Linked DNA regions of Psychrobacter arcticus 273-4. Each later gene encodes a partner of the first gene's protein in a complex. Links are inferred from orthologs where the notes say so. Each region holds a gene or a part of one and is shown on either strand. Other genes may lie near its edges.

Region 1 (8,287 bases):
TATTTCAACTATATATGAATATAAAATTTATGGAGACTAGATAATAATAAGTAGGCAGTATATGAGCGCGCCAAACCTACAGTCGATTACTCCCATTTGGCAGCAGACGCCAAAGGTAGACGGGCAAGGGCATTATAGCCACCGTTTATTATTCTCTCCTGATGGGCAAAATAATACGGCTAAATGCTGATGGCTCCATGCCAACGGATAATCCATTTGCGAATAGTAATGACATCGCCGCCGGTCATATCTCCCTCATCGATCAGCATCTATTCGACTGGTACACATACCGATTTTCCGGCATGGCATGGCATGGCAATGCGCTGATCAGTGGCTTATCCTCCAAAGCGCTAATCGTGGTTAGGTTTGATGAAAATAATGGCGCTTCGGAACGATATCGCTATGATATGGGAGAGCGTATTCGGAGCGTGTTAAATGTAGAGGGGCAGGTTTGGGTTTTAGAAGATGGTAGCGAATGAATACAGAAACAGCTATCCAAATTTCTAGGGTTTTGCGGCATTGTGGTTTGTGCTACCAGATAGTTTCTTATTTATGTCTATCAATGAGAAAATGGTAAATACTTAATTAAATTTGATAGTTGGCAGGTATCTTGTTAAGGTGGCCTTCCTAAAAACTAAGGCTAACAAACAAATGAATCATGTAAAAGTTGGCAGGTTAGGCCCTTTTCCACGGGTAAGCAAACCTGTGTTTATTACTTCAGCGTTACTTATCGTTGGATTTATCATCTTTGGCACTTTTTTCACTGAAACCGCTGGCGCGCTATTTAGTTTTTTACAAAATTTTATCACGGATAAGTTCGGCTGGATGTTTATTATATTAATGAACGTGGCGCTGGTCTTTTGTATTTATCTAGCGGCGAGCCGTTACGGTGATATTCGTTTGGGTCAACAAACAGAGAAGCCGCAGTACAGTCTTTTTTCGTGGATCGGCATGTTGTTCTCTGCTGGTATCGGTATTGGACTGGTGTATTGGGGAACGGCTGAGCCCCTATACCACTTTATGGCACCACCACTAGGTGAAGCTGAAACAGTAGAAGCTGCCAAGCAGGCTATGAGCATCTCATTTTTGCATTGGGGATTACATGCTTGGGCGATTTATACCATAGTGGCATTGGCACTGGCTTATTTCCACTTTCGCCGTGGACTGCCGTTATCGATTCGCTCGACGTTATATCCGCTATTAGGCGAAAAAATATATGGCCGCTGGGGTCATGCGGTTGACATCCTAGCCGTATTCGGGACGATGTTTGGTGTGGTAACTTCCTTAGGTCTAGGAGTTATGCAAATCAATTCAGGTCTTGAAAATTTATTTGGTATACCAAATTCTTTAACGGTACAGTTTATTATTATTGCCTTTGTGACTGCATTGGCCTGTGGCTCGTTGATGCTTGGGCTTGATAAAGGTATCAAGCGCTTGAGTGATATCAATATGGGTTTTACAGGTGTGCTCTTGGCCTTTATGGTTATTTTAGGGCCAACCTTATTCATTTTTGATAGTTTTATAGAAAACATCGGTAATTACATAGTCGCTATGGTGCCCTTATCAACATGGGGAGAAGCTTATGGTAATACAGACTGGCAGAGTGGTTGGACGATTTTCTATTGGGCATGGTGGGTAAGTTGGGCACCATTTGTAGGGGTATTTATTGCGCGTATCTCTCGTGGTCGTACCATCCGTGAGTTTGTATTGGGCGTGCTGTTGATTCCAATGTTGATTTTGTTTTTCTGGTTCACCACTTTCGGTGGTGTCGCTATTCATATGGAACTTTTAGCTGCTCTTGATCCGGCTATAGCCAGTCCGGGATTGGTAGAAGCAGTACAGGCAGATACGGGTAGTGCTATTTTTAAACTGGTTGAGTACTATCCATTCGCGAAACCAATTACTTTTCTTGTCGTTATTATGATTGTCTTATGGTTCGTGACCTCATCGGATTCAGCCAGTTTTGTTATCGACATGCTGACGGCTGGTGGCGATATCAATCCACCCAAAATCCAACGCTTATTTTGGGCGTTGATGGAAGGTTTGATTGCAGCTATATTGTTAGCAGCAGGCGGACTGGGCGCATTGCAAGCAGCCGCTATTGTAGCTGGACTGCCATTTGCTTTGGTTATATTTGTCATGATGTATGCGTTACTTCGGGGCTTAAGTCGAGATCGATTGATACTGTATCGAGCTCAACAGCACTTTATTACCGAAGAGTCGGCAGATCATAACTCAGCCAATGAGTTTGCTGATGAGCACTTGCTCACAGATCCCTCTGCTATTGAAAAGCCTGAAGGTTAAAGGTTTTTTGGACAATGTTTAAATAATACTGAAGTTAAAAATTAACTTAAAAACCCCAAGCTTACTATTAAGCTTGGGGTTTCGTTTTAATTGCTCAGAGGTACTTTCTACTACTAGAGAAGCTCAGATAAATTTCAACAACTAAGCATTACCGTTTTATTTAGTAGGCTTGTCATCTTGATTAAGCTGAATATACTTATCAAAGTTCTGTGCATAATCTGTCAAGTTATCGCTTAGCATTTGGCGATATTGTTTGGTATAAAATTCGACAATATCGTCTTTTTCTTTGGCGAAATCATCACCTTTTACAAAGCCGATAGAGGCAACAGATGCGCTATAACGTGCCGCGGAATAAAGCAGTGAAGCACCTACTTGACCTGAATGTGCATCAGGCCCCAATTGACTGTTTGCCACACCAATAATGGCATCTGCACGTTGATAAAACGCCTGCATTTCAGGGGTGATTTCAAGACTTGCATCAATCTCATTGTTTTGAGCGTTCTCTTGAGACATAAGCGACTCCTAATAATGGTAGGTAAATTTAAATGTATCACAGCAGTCTAATAACTGGATAAGATAATAGGAACAAAAAGGGTTTCAGTAAAAATTTTATAAACCAGCATCCGCTTTTAAAATTTCAGCTTTGTCTATTTTTTCCCACGTAAAGGCAGTTTCAGAACCTTGGCGCCCAAAATGTCCAAAACTAGCCGTTTGCTGATACATCGGCTGCAATAAATTTAGCATACGAGTGATACCATACGGACGTAGATCAAAATGCGTACGAATCAGGCGAATGATTTCATCGTTGCTGATTTTGTTAGTACCAAAAGTGTTAATCGAAATCGAAGTCGGTTCAGCAACGCCAATGGCATAGCTCACTTGTACTTCACAGCGATCTGCAATACCAGCAGCGACGATGTTCTTAGCCACATAACGCACCGCATAAGCAGCACTGCGATCTACTTTTGAAGGATCTTTACCACTAAATGCGCCACCGCCATGACGCGCCATACCACCATAAGTATCAACGATAATCTTACGACCGGTCAGTCCTGCGTCGCCGACAGGCCCACCGATGACGAATTTGCCAGTCGGATTGATATGATAACGTGTACCAGCATGTAGCAGTTCTGCTGGCAGTACTTGTTTGATAATCGACTCCATGATCGCTTCTTGTAAATCGGCTTGCGAGATACTTGGATCATGCTGCGTAGATAAGACGACCGCATCAATAGCAACGGGTTTACTACCGTCATATTTAAGGGTGATTTGTGCTTTGGCATCTGGACGCAACCAAGGTAGCTCGCCTGCGCGGCGCAGCTCAGACTGACGCTCCATCAAGCGATGAGCATACTCGATAGGGGCGGGCATCAAGACTTCGGTCTCATTGCTGGCATAGCCAAACATCAAACCTTGGTCGCCTGCACCTTGTTCTTCAGGATCAGCGCGGTCAACACCTTGAGCAATTTCAGGAGATTGCTTGCCGAGCATGTTGATTACGGCGCATGTTTCGCCATCAAAGCCTAAGTCTGAATGATGATAACCAATGCCGTTGACTGTATCACGCACGATGCGCTCAACGTCGATATTTGCTGTGGTGGTGATTTCGCCTGCTAGTATGACAGCACCTGTCTTAACCAGCGTTTCGCACGCCACACGGGCATGTAAATCTTGGCGTAGAATGGCATCAAGGATAGCATCTGATATTTGGTCAGCCATTTTGTCAGGATGACCTTCGCTCACAGACTCTGAGGTAAATAAGTTATATTCGCGCATAATAGGATCGCTTAATTGAATCAGTAAAAATAGGAAAAAGCATAACGTCTGGGCGCTGCTTTAATTGGTATTGGCCGAACAATGTATTGCTCGGTGATTAATTGGTACTACTCAATTCACATATTCACAAATGCATGTGTTATATAGATTCAGATAAAACACGGATTTGGATAAATCATATGGGGTAAGGCTAAGACGGCGATAGCTTCGCGTTGTACTATGTCGCGTTGTACTATGTCGTGTTGTACTATATCGTATTGTTAGCTGGTAACGTGTTTCAAGCTGTCGCCAATCACACGCCTATCACCTGATTGTCAGCAGGATCAACAATCTGACGTACTTGCCTAAAAATACGCTTATTCTAACTCGAAACGCAATAAAACTCTAGTGAGCTGCGCTTGTTCTATTATGAGTAATGCTCAATCATGACATTATTATAATTTAGCATCAGTATATCTATAGTCGGTGAAAAGTAATATCGATACAACAGGTACTACTGGTGCAAATTTTTCTTGCTTGCTGTGCCTACGCAGACAGAGGCTGCAAAAAATTTACACCAGCAATACGGTAGCGACTTTAAAGTATTTCAACTATATTGATGCGCTTTGGGATTATTATCCGCTCATATCACAACTCTAAAAACGCCGCTTTGTCTTTAAACATACATTCGTCATAAACAGGGCAAGCACCGCATTTTGGCGTCCGTGCTTGACACGTATAGCGTCCGTGCAAAATCAGATAATGGTGGGCATCCACGATATAGTCATCTGGAATACGCTCGACCAGCTTATTTTCAACGATTAAAACGTTTTTGCCAGTGGCAAGCCCAGTACGATTGCCCACTCGGAAAATATGCGTATCGACTGCCATGGTTGGTTGACCAAAGGCGGTATTTAAGACCACGTTTGCCGTCTTGCGACCAACACCGGCAAGCGATTCTAAGTCTTTGCGATTGTCAGGGACGGTACTATCAAATTTTTCTATAAGATCGCGGCAGGTTTTGATAACGTTTTTAGCTTTAGCATTGAACAAGCCTATATTCTTAATATACGCTTTAAGTCCTTCTTCGCCTAAAGCGAGTATCGCCTCAGGCGTATTCGCTACCGGATAGAGTTGATCGGTGGCAATATTGACGCTGATGTCGGTTGCTTGTGCTGATAAAATTACTGCGATAAGTAGCTCAAAATTGCTACCATAATTTAGCTCAGTGACGGGCTCGTCAATCGTCGCTGCCAATTTTTCAAAAAATGGACGTATGTCACGATTGGGCATGCGCCTCGATGGTGGGGTATCAGCTGTTTTATGTTTGACGGTTTTACTCATAGTGTTTTCACTATCGTTATTCGCTATTATTTTATTGATTATTAAAGGTGTGAAAGCTCTGTTTGCAATGCAGTAAGCTCTGCTTGTTTACTGTCATTTGCTCGCACGCTAAGCTGCTTTTCCAGCTTTTTAATTTTAGTACGCAGCTTGGCAGCGGCAATGGTGTTTTTAGCTTGTTCTTCACTGATGTTTAAAGACAGACTGGTGGCATTGTTGAGCTTTGCTTCTACCATGCTGACCACGGGTCTGCTATTGCTGCTATCCGCAAGTTGTTCGCTGACACGATTTAAATGGGTATGGTAGCGCTGCCTTAAATCATCCTGCTCAAGCGTGCGCTCAGGCATCGAAAGCGTGAGCTCAACCGTGACCAAATCGATGCAATCAACAGGACAGGGCGCGATACAAAGCTCACAGCCTGTACACAAGTCGGTGAAAATAGTATGCATGTGCTTACCAGTACCAACGATGGCATCAACTGGACAAGCAGGAATACATTTGGTACAGCCAATGCAATCATCTTCACGAATGACGGCGCGCACTTCAACAGGACGCTGAGAATGGCTATCTAGTGGCCATTTTGAAGACTCAGCGCTTAGTGTGGTTATATCAGCATTGATAATCTGCGCAATAGTATCAGTCACTGGCTGACCACCCGGCACACATTTATTATGTGGCTCATTATCTAGCGCGATAGCGACTGCATAGGGTAGGCAGCCATCTGCATGATCGCAAAGACCACACTGCGTTTGCGGTAGGCTGGCATCAATGCGCGTGATCTTTTCCTGAATATCAGCAGGTAAGCGCTCTATATCCAAAGTATCGAACAAGATTGGTAGATTGGTTAGACGGATGTGACTACTATTTTTACTAGTGGTGCTGTGCATGTGCTTTAAGACCTTCATATCAGTGCTAAGCGCTCTGAGTACTGATATTAAAATAAATGGAATAATGGCGATATTGCTGAATTGAGATCATATAGTCGGTGAAAAGTAATATCGATACAACACGTACTACTGGTGCAAATTTTTCTTGCTTGCTGTGCCTACGCAGACAGAGGCTGCAAAAAATTTACACCAGTAGTACTATAGCGACTTTAAAGTATTTCAACTATAGATTAAAGCGAGATACCTTGCTCATTGGCAATTTGGGTAATCAGCTCATAAGCAATGCTACCTTTAAAGGGTATCTTTGGCAGCTTTGATAGATCAAAAAACTGGGCATGTGACAGCTCGTCTTCTTGTATAACGATATCACCCCCAGCGTAAGATGCTCGAAAACCAAGCATTAAATTAGAGGGAAATGGCCATGGTTGACTGCTCACATAGTGAATATCTGACAAACTAAGACCCACTTCTTCTGCCACCTCGCGTACCACCGCATGCTCTAAGCTTTCACCGACTTCTACGAAGCCTGCAATCAAACCGTATAGTAACGGTTGCGGCGACTGTGATAAATGAGCTGCTGTTTTTTGTTGCCCATGCCGATGATGATGGGCCAATAAAATTTGCATTTCACCCGTTTGCGGGTTGAGTCGAGTAATAGCGGTAATGACGCAGGGCTGTACGCGAGGATACTGACGCAATTGGCAAACGTCACAAACCATCGCGCGCTCACCGCATTTGGCAGCTATGGTGGGCGCGGCGCAGCGACTACAAAACCGTGTGTCCGCCTGCCAACGTAATAGCTGTATGGCTTGGCTAAGCTGAGCAGCTAATGTTATGGGCAGCTGCGTGATAAGCTGCCGATAAGGTATAAAAGCGTTCAAGCTGCTCTGAGAGTTGCTATGGCTAATACCGCTATTTTCTACGTCGCTACTGTCTAATAAGTCACTACTGCCTAATAAGTCACTACTGCCTAATAAGTCACTACTGCCTAATAAGTCACTACTGCCTAATAAGTCACTACTGTCTAAAATGCTAGGCAAGGCAATATTATGTGCTATTGCATAATCATCAGTGATGGCGCGGCTGGCTCGTACAGTAATGGCATTAGCGTTATCAGTATTATCTACATCACTAGGTAGCCAGCTATTTGGCGCTAAGCTGTCAAATAATGTAACCTGTCCCAATTGATAAGCTTGCTCACTACTGACATCGGAGTGTGGTAGCTGAACTTGCAAAGGCCACCAGCCATTAGGCGTTTGACGACATAAGATCGTTTCATCAGATAGGACAAAGGCACAGGTCATCATGTAGATTTCCAAACGGTCAGAGACAAGCTCATATCAGTGCCGATATAAGCTTGTCTCTATATAAATATTTAAATGAATGATTAAGCGGCAAGCAATTGGCTTAAGCTATGTTGCCCAACATCCAATGCTCGTTTGCTGACAAGGCGATTGTTTTCGAAACCGTCTAGATGATAGTCAACTGCCATCATAACATCAGCGATATAAGCCAAGGTGCCATCATCAATACGGCTACCGCTGTGGATACGCTGCTGCAAATAACTTGCCAGTTGACTGAACATACTGGCAGGCGTTGGCAATTGTAAGAAGCGCACCGCACCGCTCACTTGACGCAACATTTCAGGGATGTTTTTAATATTAAGAATATCGCGCTCAGGCTCTGCGAGATAGTCATTGATCGCTTGTTCAGCACTGGCAATCGCCGTACGACTCTCTTCTATCAAGGTATCATAAGCGGTATTGATCTGATGTAGTGAGATATGCGGATTGTTCAACGGCAGATAAATCGCACCTGGAGTATGCATCTCAGCCATGGCGATAGTCGCGTTTTCTGCATGCATGAGTGTCAATAATAAATGATCGCAATCTTCTGGAGTAGGCGCGCGCCAGTTGCTGACCGCTTCTGCCGCTTTGGTAAGGCTATTGGCCGCATTAGATAGACCGAGCAGATGTAAGGAAGAGCTTAAAGTGGTCAAC
Region 2 (5,535 bases), 350 kb from region 1 along the record:
GAAGAAGTCACTAACACTATCAATGCGCGTATGGTAGATAGCGATGACACAGTATTGATTAATTTAGCCTCAAATGAATATTTTAAATCTGTGAAAAAAAAGGCGCTGGCTGCCGAGATTGTCACGCCAAGATTTGAAGACGAAAAGAATGGTCAATATAAAGTGATTAGCTTTTATGCCAAAAAAGCTCGAGGCCTAATGGTGAAATATGCTGCGGATAATAAACTGACCAATGCTGAGCAGCTTAAGCAGTTTAACTTGGCGGGATATTATTATGTCGATGAGCTATCTGATGATAAGACGTGGGTGTTTAGACGAGATGCTGCGGATCAGTAGTTTTTAAAGAAGATACCTAATTTGTATAGTTGAAATACTTTAAAATCGCTACAGTACTACTGGTGTAAATTTTTTGCAGCCTCTGTCTGCGTAGGCACAGCAAGCAAGAAAAATTTGCACCAGTAGTACGTGTTGTATTGATATTACTTTTCACCGACTATATAAAGAAACCCCGATAAGCTTAGCCTATCGGGGTTTTATTTGAACTAGATTTAACAAGTACGTTATGACCAATTCATACTTCTAGCGAAAAGCGATTATTCAAGGAAGACGTGCGAAAATAGTACTTATCGTACATTGAGCACGTCTGACAAAGAAAAATCGCTTTGTAGCAGAAGTAAAATTACATCATGCCGCCCATACCGCCCATACCACCGCCAGCACCCATGCCAGCCATACCATCATCACCTTGTGGTAAATCAGTAATCATGACTTCAGTTGTTAGCATGAGGCCTGCAACAGATGCCGCATTTTCTAGTGCTGAACGTGCTACTTTAGCTGGGTCAAGAATACCCATCTCTAGCATATCGCCGTATTCGCCAGAAGCCGCATTGTAACCGTAGTTACCACTGCCACTCTTCACTTCGTTCACTACCACTGACGCTTCTTCGCCTGAGTTAGTAACGATTTGACGTAATGGAGCTTCCATTGCGCGACGTAAGATATTGATACCAGCATTTTGGTCATCGTTATCACCACGTAGCTCAGACAATGCATTCATCGCACGAACTAAGGCAACACCGCCACCAGGGACAACGCCTTCTTCAACCGCTGCACGAGTGGCATGTAGCGCATCATCAACGCGATCTTTCTTCTCTTTCATTTCAGTTTCAGTCGCAGCGCCAACTTTGATAACGGCAACGCCGCCAGCCAGTTTAGCCATACGCTCTTGAAGCTTTTCTTTATCATAGTCAGACGTTGATTCTTCAACTTGACGACGGATAGATTCAACGCGGTTTTCGATATCAGCAGAGTGACCAGCGCCATCAACGATTACGGTATTTTCTTTACCAACAGTGACTTTCTTAGCCGTACCCAATTGCTCAAGAGTTGCAGTCTCAAGGCTTAAACCAATCTCTTCAGAGATAACGGTACCGCCAGTTAAAGTTGCGATATCTTCTAGCATTGCTTTACGACGATCGCCAAAACCTGGTGCTTTTACCGCACAAGTTTTTAAGCCGCCACGCATGTTGTTTACAACCAAGGTAGCCAATGCTTCGTTTTCTACGTCTTCAGCGATGATTAGCAATGGCTTGCTCTGCTGCATGACTTGCTCAAGTAATGGCACGATTTCGCGAATATTGCTGATTTTTTTGTCAACCAACAAGATATATGGGTTTTCAAACTCAGCGGTCAAGCTGTCTTGCTTATTAGCAAAATACGGGCTGATATAACCACGGTCAAACTGCATACCTTCCACAACTTCCAAGGTATCTTCAAAGCTTGAACCTTCTTCAACCGTTATAACACCTTGCTTACCGACTTTTTCCATCGCTTGAGCAATCAATTCACCAATTTTGGTGTCTGAGTTAGCAGAGATAGAGCCAACTTGAGCAATCGCTTTTGAATCATCAGCTGGTGTTGATAGCAAATGGATTTGCTCAACAGCAGCACGCACGGCTTTATCAATACCGCGTTTCAGATCCATTGGGTTCATGCCAGCGGCAACTGATTTCATGCCTTCTTGCAAGATTGACTGAGCCAATACGGTCGCAGTGGTTGTACCATCACCAGCAACATCATTAGTGCGGCTAGCAACTTCACGTACAAGTTGTGCACCCATGTTTTCAAATTTGTTTTCAAGCTCGATTTCTTTGGCAACCGAAACACCATCTTTAGTGATGGTAGGCGCGCCAAATGATTTATCGATAACCACGTTACGACCTTTAGGTCCTAAGGTTACACGTACTGCATTTGCTAGAATGTTTACGCCGTCCATCATTTGTTTACGGGCATCAATGCCGAATTTTACGTCTTTTGCCATGTTAAATTACTCCACTATTATAAGTATGAGAATGCAATTAAATATTTCAATGATATTGTCAAAAATGCGCTGAGTATAAAAATACTCAAAAAGGACTAGCCTTCTAACACACCCAATACATCAGATTCTTTCATAATAAGTAGCTCTTCGCCGTCAACTTTTACGGTTTGACCAGCATATTGACCGAACAATACTTTGTCGCCAGTTTTTACATCTAACGCGCGAGTTTCGCCGTTGTCACGAATCTGACCGTTACCAGTTGCTAGCACTTCACCTTGTGAAGGCTTTTCTTGCGCTGAACCAGGAAGCAAGATACCACCAGCCGTTTTTGTTTCTTCTTCTATGCGGCGGACAACAATACGATCATGTAAAGGACGAATATTCATCAATATGTCTCCAATAAGTTGGTTGTTTAAGTTAAGAATTTATTTGGTTTGTTAGTCTCAATACTCTATCTTCAAATGCCATTTTTTTAAAATTAGCATAATAAAGATAAGCGTTAAGCTTGTTTCAAAAAGTGGGGGCATGGACAGTGGGCTTCAAGTGTAAAGACCAAAAATTTACAAGAATTTCTTAATTAGTGCAGCGTTTGTCGATAAGCAATACTGAATTGCTTAGAATATTGTGTAATAAAGACATTAGTATAAAGCTGGCGATTATTATGAAAGCATTAAATGATTACTGCATTTCATAGAAACAATCATTGTTTTATACGCCTATTCTTACTAAATTTACAGCAAGTTACTCATAGTCTTAGCATCACCTAGGATAGTAACATCAACTACAAGAGCCAAACGTTAGCGTAAGTTTCTCCTCTTGAAAATGTAACAGAGTATGATCATTATAGACATTGTAAATACAATATTAGTTAGCAGTAAGGTCGAATCGACTTATAAGTTATCTGATATCACTCTATTAAGGACTATCTATGAATTTTTCATCTACTAATAAAAAACCATCCATAAGCGATTATAATGACAAAAATAACGGTAAAACTAAATTCTTAACCGCATTAACCACTGGAGCCAGTATAGCGGCTATCGGAGCTTTAAGTATGGCTGCACCTACTTTTGCCAGCGCAAAAAACATTCAACCTTCGAGCGCTAGTTATACCTTTACGGTTGAGGACAAATATAAAGGTACCGCAACTCGTGCTTTAGATAAGTCAGGCAACACTTGGAAGTACAATGTCAATGCACGGGTTGCTGGTATCGCAAGCGCTGCACAACATAGTACCTTTACCATTAACGGTAATACGGTCATTCCAACCCAAGCCAGCACCACTTATAAACTACTGGGTATCGGTCGTACGCATAAACTGGATTTCAATCCAAGCAGCAAAAAGGTAGTTAGTAACTATAGAGGCAAGTCGACCACTTTAAATATGGCGCAGCAAGCTTTTGACGATTTGAGCCTTGAGGTGCAAATCCGACAAGACTTATTAAATGGTAAGTTCTCCGGCAATTACTACATGGCAAAACACGATAAGATAGAAAAAACCCCATTTAAAAAATCTGGTAAGACTAAAATCACCGTGCCTGCTGGCACCTTTGATACGGTGCGTGTAGATCGTATTCATGACGATAACAATCGCTCAACCAGTTTTTGGTTGGCACCAAGTTTAGATTACTTACCAGTAAAAGTAAGCCAGATGAATGATGGTAAGAAGATAGACTTAGAATTGTCCAAGGTTAATTAATACCTCTAGCTGTAATCGTTAATATCTTAATGAATGCATATCTTAATAAAAAAACGGCGCTCCAAATAGAGCGCCGTTTTTTTATGGTTGAACTGTTTACACTAAGACAGATTCAGTAACTAGCGTGGTTGTTTAACCACATTATTCATTGATGGTAAGCGCTTCAATAAGATAAACAGCCAGATATTAATCGCAAATAGCAGGACGAAATCAATGAAATAGACCGCTATTTCTGCCCAACTACTGCCATAAGCACGTGTGAATAATACGACCCCACTGGCGCCTAAATACACCAAGGTAAACATACTGTCTATTAATAGCGCATAAGGTGAGCGCCCACGCAGTATCGATGGCGTTAAGACAAATGCCGGTACCAGCCATAGCGCTTGCCATGCAATACCGCCGACAATATCAGGGCGACTAGGATTAAAGACATTTATCAAAAGAGGCAAAGCGAGCAATCTAAAGGTTAGCCAAATCAGCCAAGTCACCATTAGGCGCTGACGAATAGGCGTAATCGGTTTTAGCGGCTGGGTTGTTTGACTGCTTTTTTTGGATGTTTGCTTATGACTGTCGTCATGAGAAGGGTTAGTAGCCATTAGAGATATGTATTTCCTAATTGTTCATGCCAAACAGTATTGTTCATGCCAAACAGTGACAGACGAGCGCATTAACGACTCCAGTTGGCTTGCGCTAATGCGGATGCCGTAATCGCTAAACGACGCCCTTGAGCGATGCCAAGCTCACGCTCATCAGCAGATACAGGCTGGTCATGGGATGCACCGCTAACATGACTGGCACCATACGGTGAGCCGCCACGCGTGGTACGATTTAAAGCAGGCTCAGCATAAGGCACGCCCACAATCATCATGCCATGATGTAACAGTGGTAACATCATCGTCAGTAAGGTCGTCTCTTGACCGCCATGCATAGAGCCAGTCGCCGTAAAGACAGCAGCTGGTTTATTTTGTAAATTTCCCGCCAGCCAAATGGTAACGGTATTGTCCCAAAAATACTTCATGGGCGCTGCCATATTACCAAAGTGCGTTGGACTACCAAGCGCAAGACCGCTGCAATTTTTTAGATCATCCATGGTGCAATACAAATCACCTTCATCGGGAATTGCAGGTTTGCTTGCCGTGGTTTCAGGTGCGACTGTCGGCACGGTGCGGATACGCGCGGTCATGCCTGCCTCTTCGATACCCTGAGCGATAGCATAGGCTAATGTCTTAGTCGTACCATAATTTGAATAATAGAGCACCAAAACATAAGGGGCGGTCTGACTCATTAGCAAAACTTCCTTATAAAATCGTTGGCAGTAATTTGGCAGTAATATAGATACTGCCCATTATGCCCGAGTCATTCACTGACATGCAAACAAACCCTGCTACTTAGCAATATACTTAACCTAATAGCCAAGTAAATTAGCTCATACTTGCCTTGCGTCTTGTCTATAATAGTTTTAGCCATCAGCAATGTCCCGCTCAACTGCTCAACTGCTCAACTGCTCAACTGC

What was found. Proteins that work in one complex are often made in the same cells at the same time.
Region 2: the proteins of metK (region 1) and groL are in contact, whole or in part, in a cryo-EM structure (PDB 8P4O), measured with the Escherichia coli proteins. The link is inferred for Psychrobacter arcticus 273-4 from one-to-one orthologs.

Annotation. Positions count from the first base shown.
Region 1 is NC_007204.1:991,453-999,739, forward strand. What follows is about bases 1,998-4,976. They hold metK (methionine adenosyltransferase), read right to left. Parts: upstream 4,081-4,976; coding sequence 2,914-4,080; downstream 1,998-2,913. Other genes in these bases: PSYC_RS04300 (BCCT family transporter), read left to right, coding at 1,998-2,304; PSYC_RS04305 (DUF3144 domain-containing protein), read right to left, coding at 2,461-2,817; nth (endonuclease III), read right to left, coding at 4,708-4,976. In the rest of the region: PSYC_RS11795 (PQQ-dependent sugar dehydrogenase), read left to right, coding at 62-190; PSYC_RS11910 (PQQ-dependent sugar dehydrogenase), read left to right, coding at 198-479; more of PSYC_RS04300, read left to right, coding at 652-1,997; more of nth, read right to left, coding at 4,977-5,403; PSYC_RS04320 (RnfABCDGE type electron transport complex subunit B), read right to left, coding at 5,445-6,287; nudC (NAD(+) diphosphatase), read right to left, coding at 6,518-7,594; PSYC_RS04330 (hypothetical protein), read right to left, coding at 7,675-8,287. UniProt on the Escherichia coli protein: Catalyzes the formation of S-adenosylmethionine (AdoMet) from methionine and ATP.
Region 2 is NC_007204.1:644,074-649,608, reverse strand. Bases 1-2,881 are described here. They hold groL (chaperonin GroEL), read right to left. Parts: upstream 2,321-2,881; coding sequence 680-2,320; downstream 1-679. Other genes in these bases: PSYC_RS02875 (co-chaperone GroES), read right to left, coding at 2,416-2,709; yaaA (peroxide stress protein YaaA), read left to right, coding at 1-336. Also shown: PSYC_RS02870 (DUF3108 domain-containing protein), read left to right, coding at 3,249-4,019; PSYC_RS02865 (hypothetical protein), read right to left, coding at 4,139-4,618; wrbA (NAD(P)H:quinone oxidoreductase), read right to left, coding at 4,690-5,307.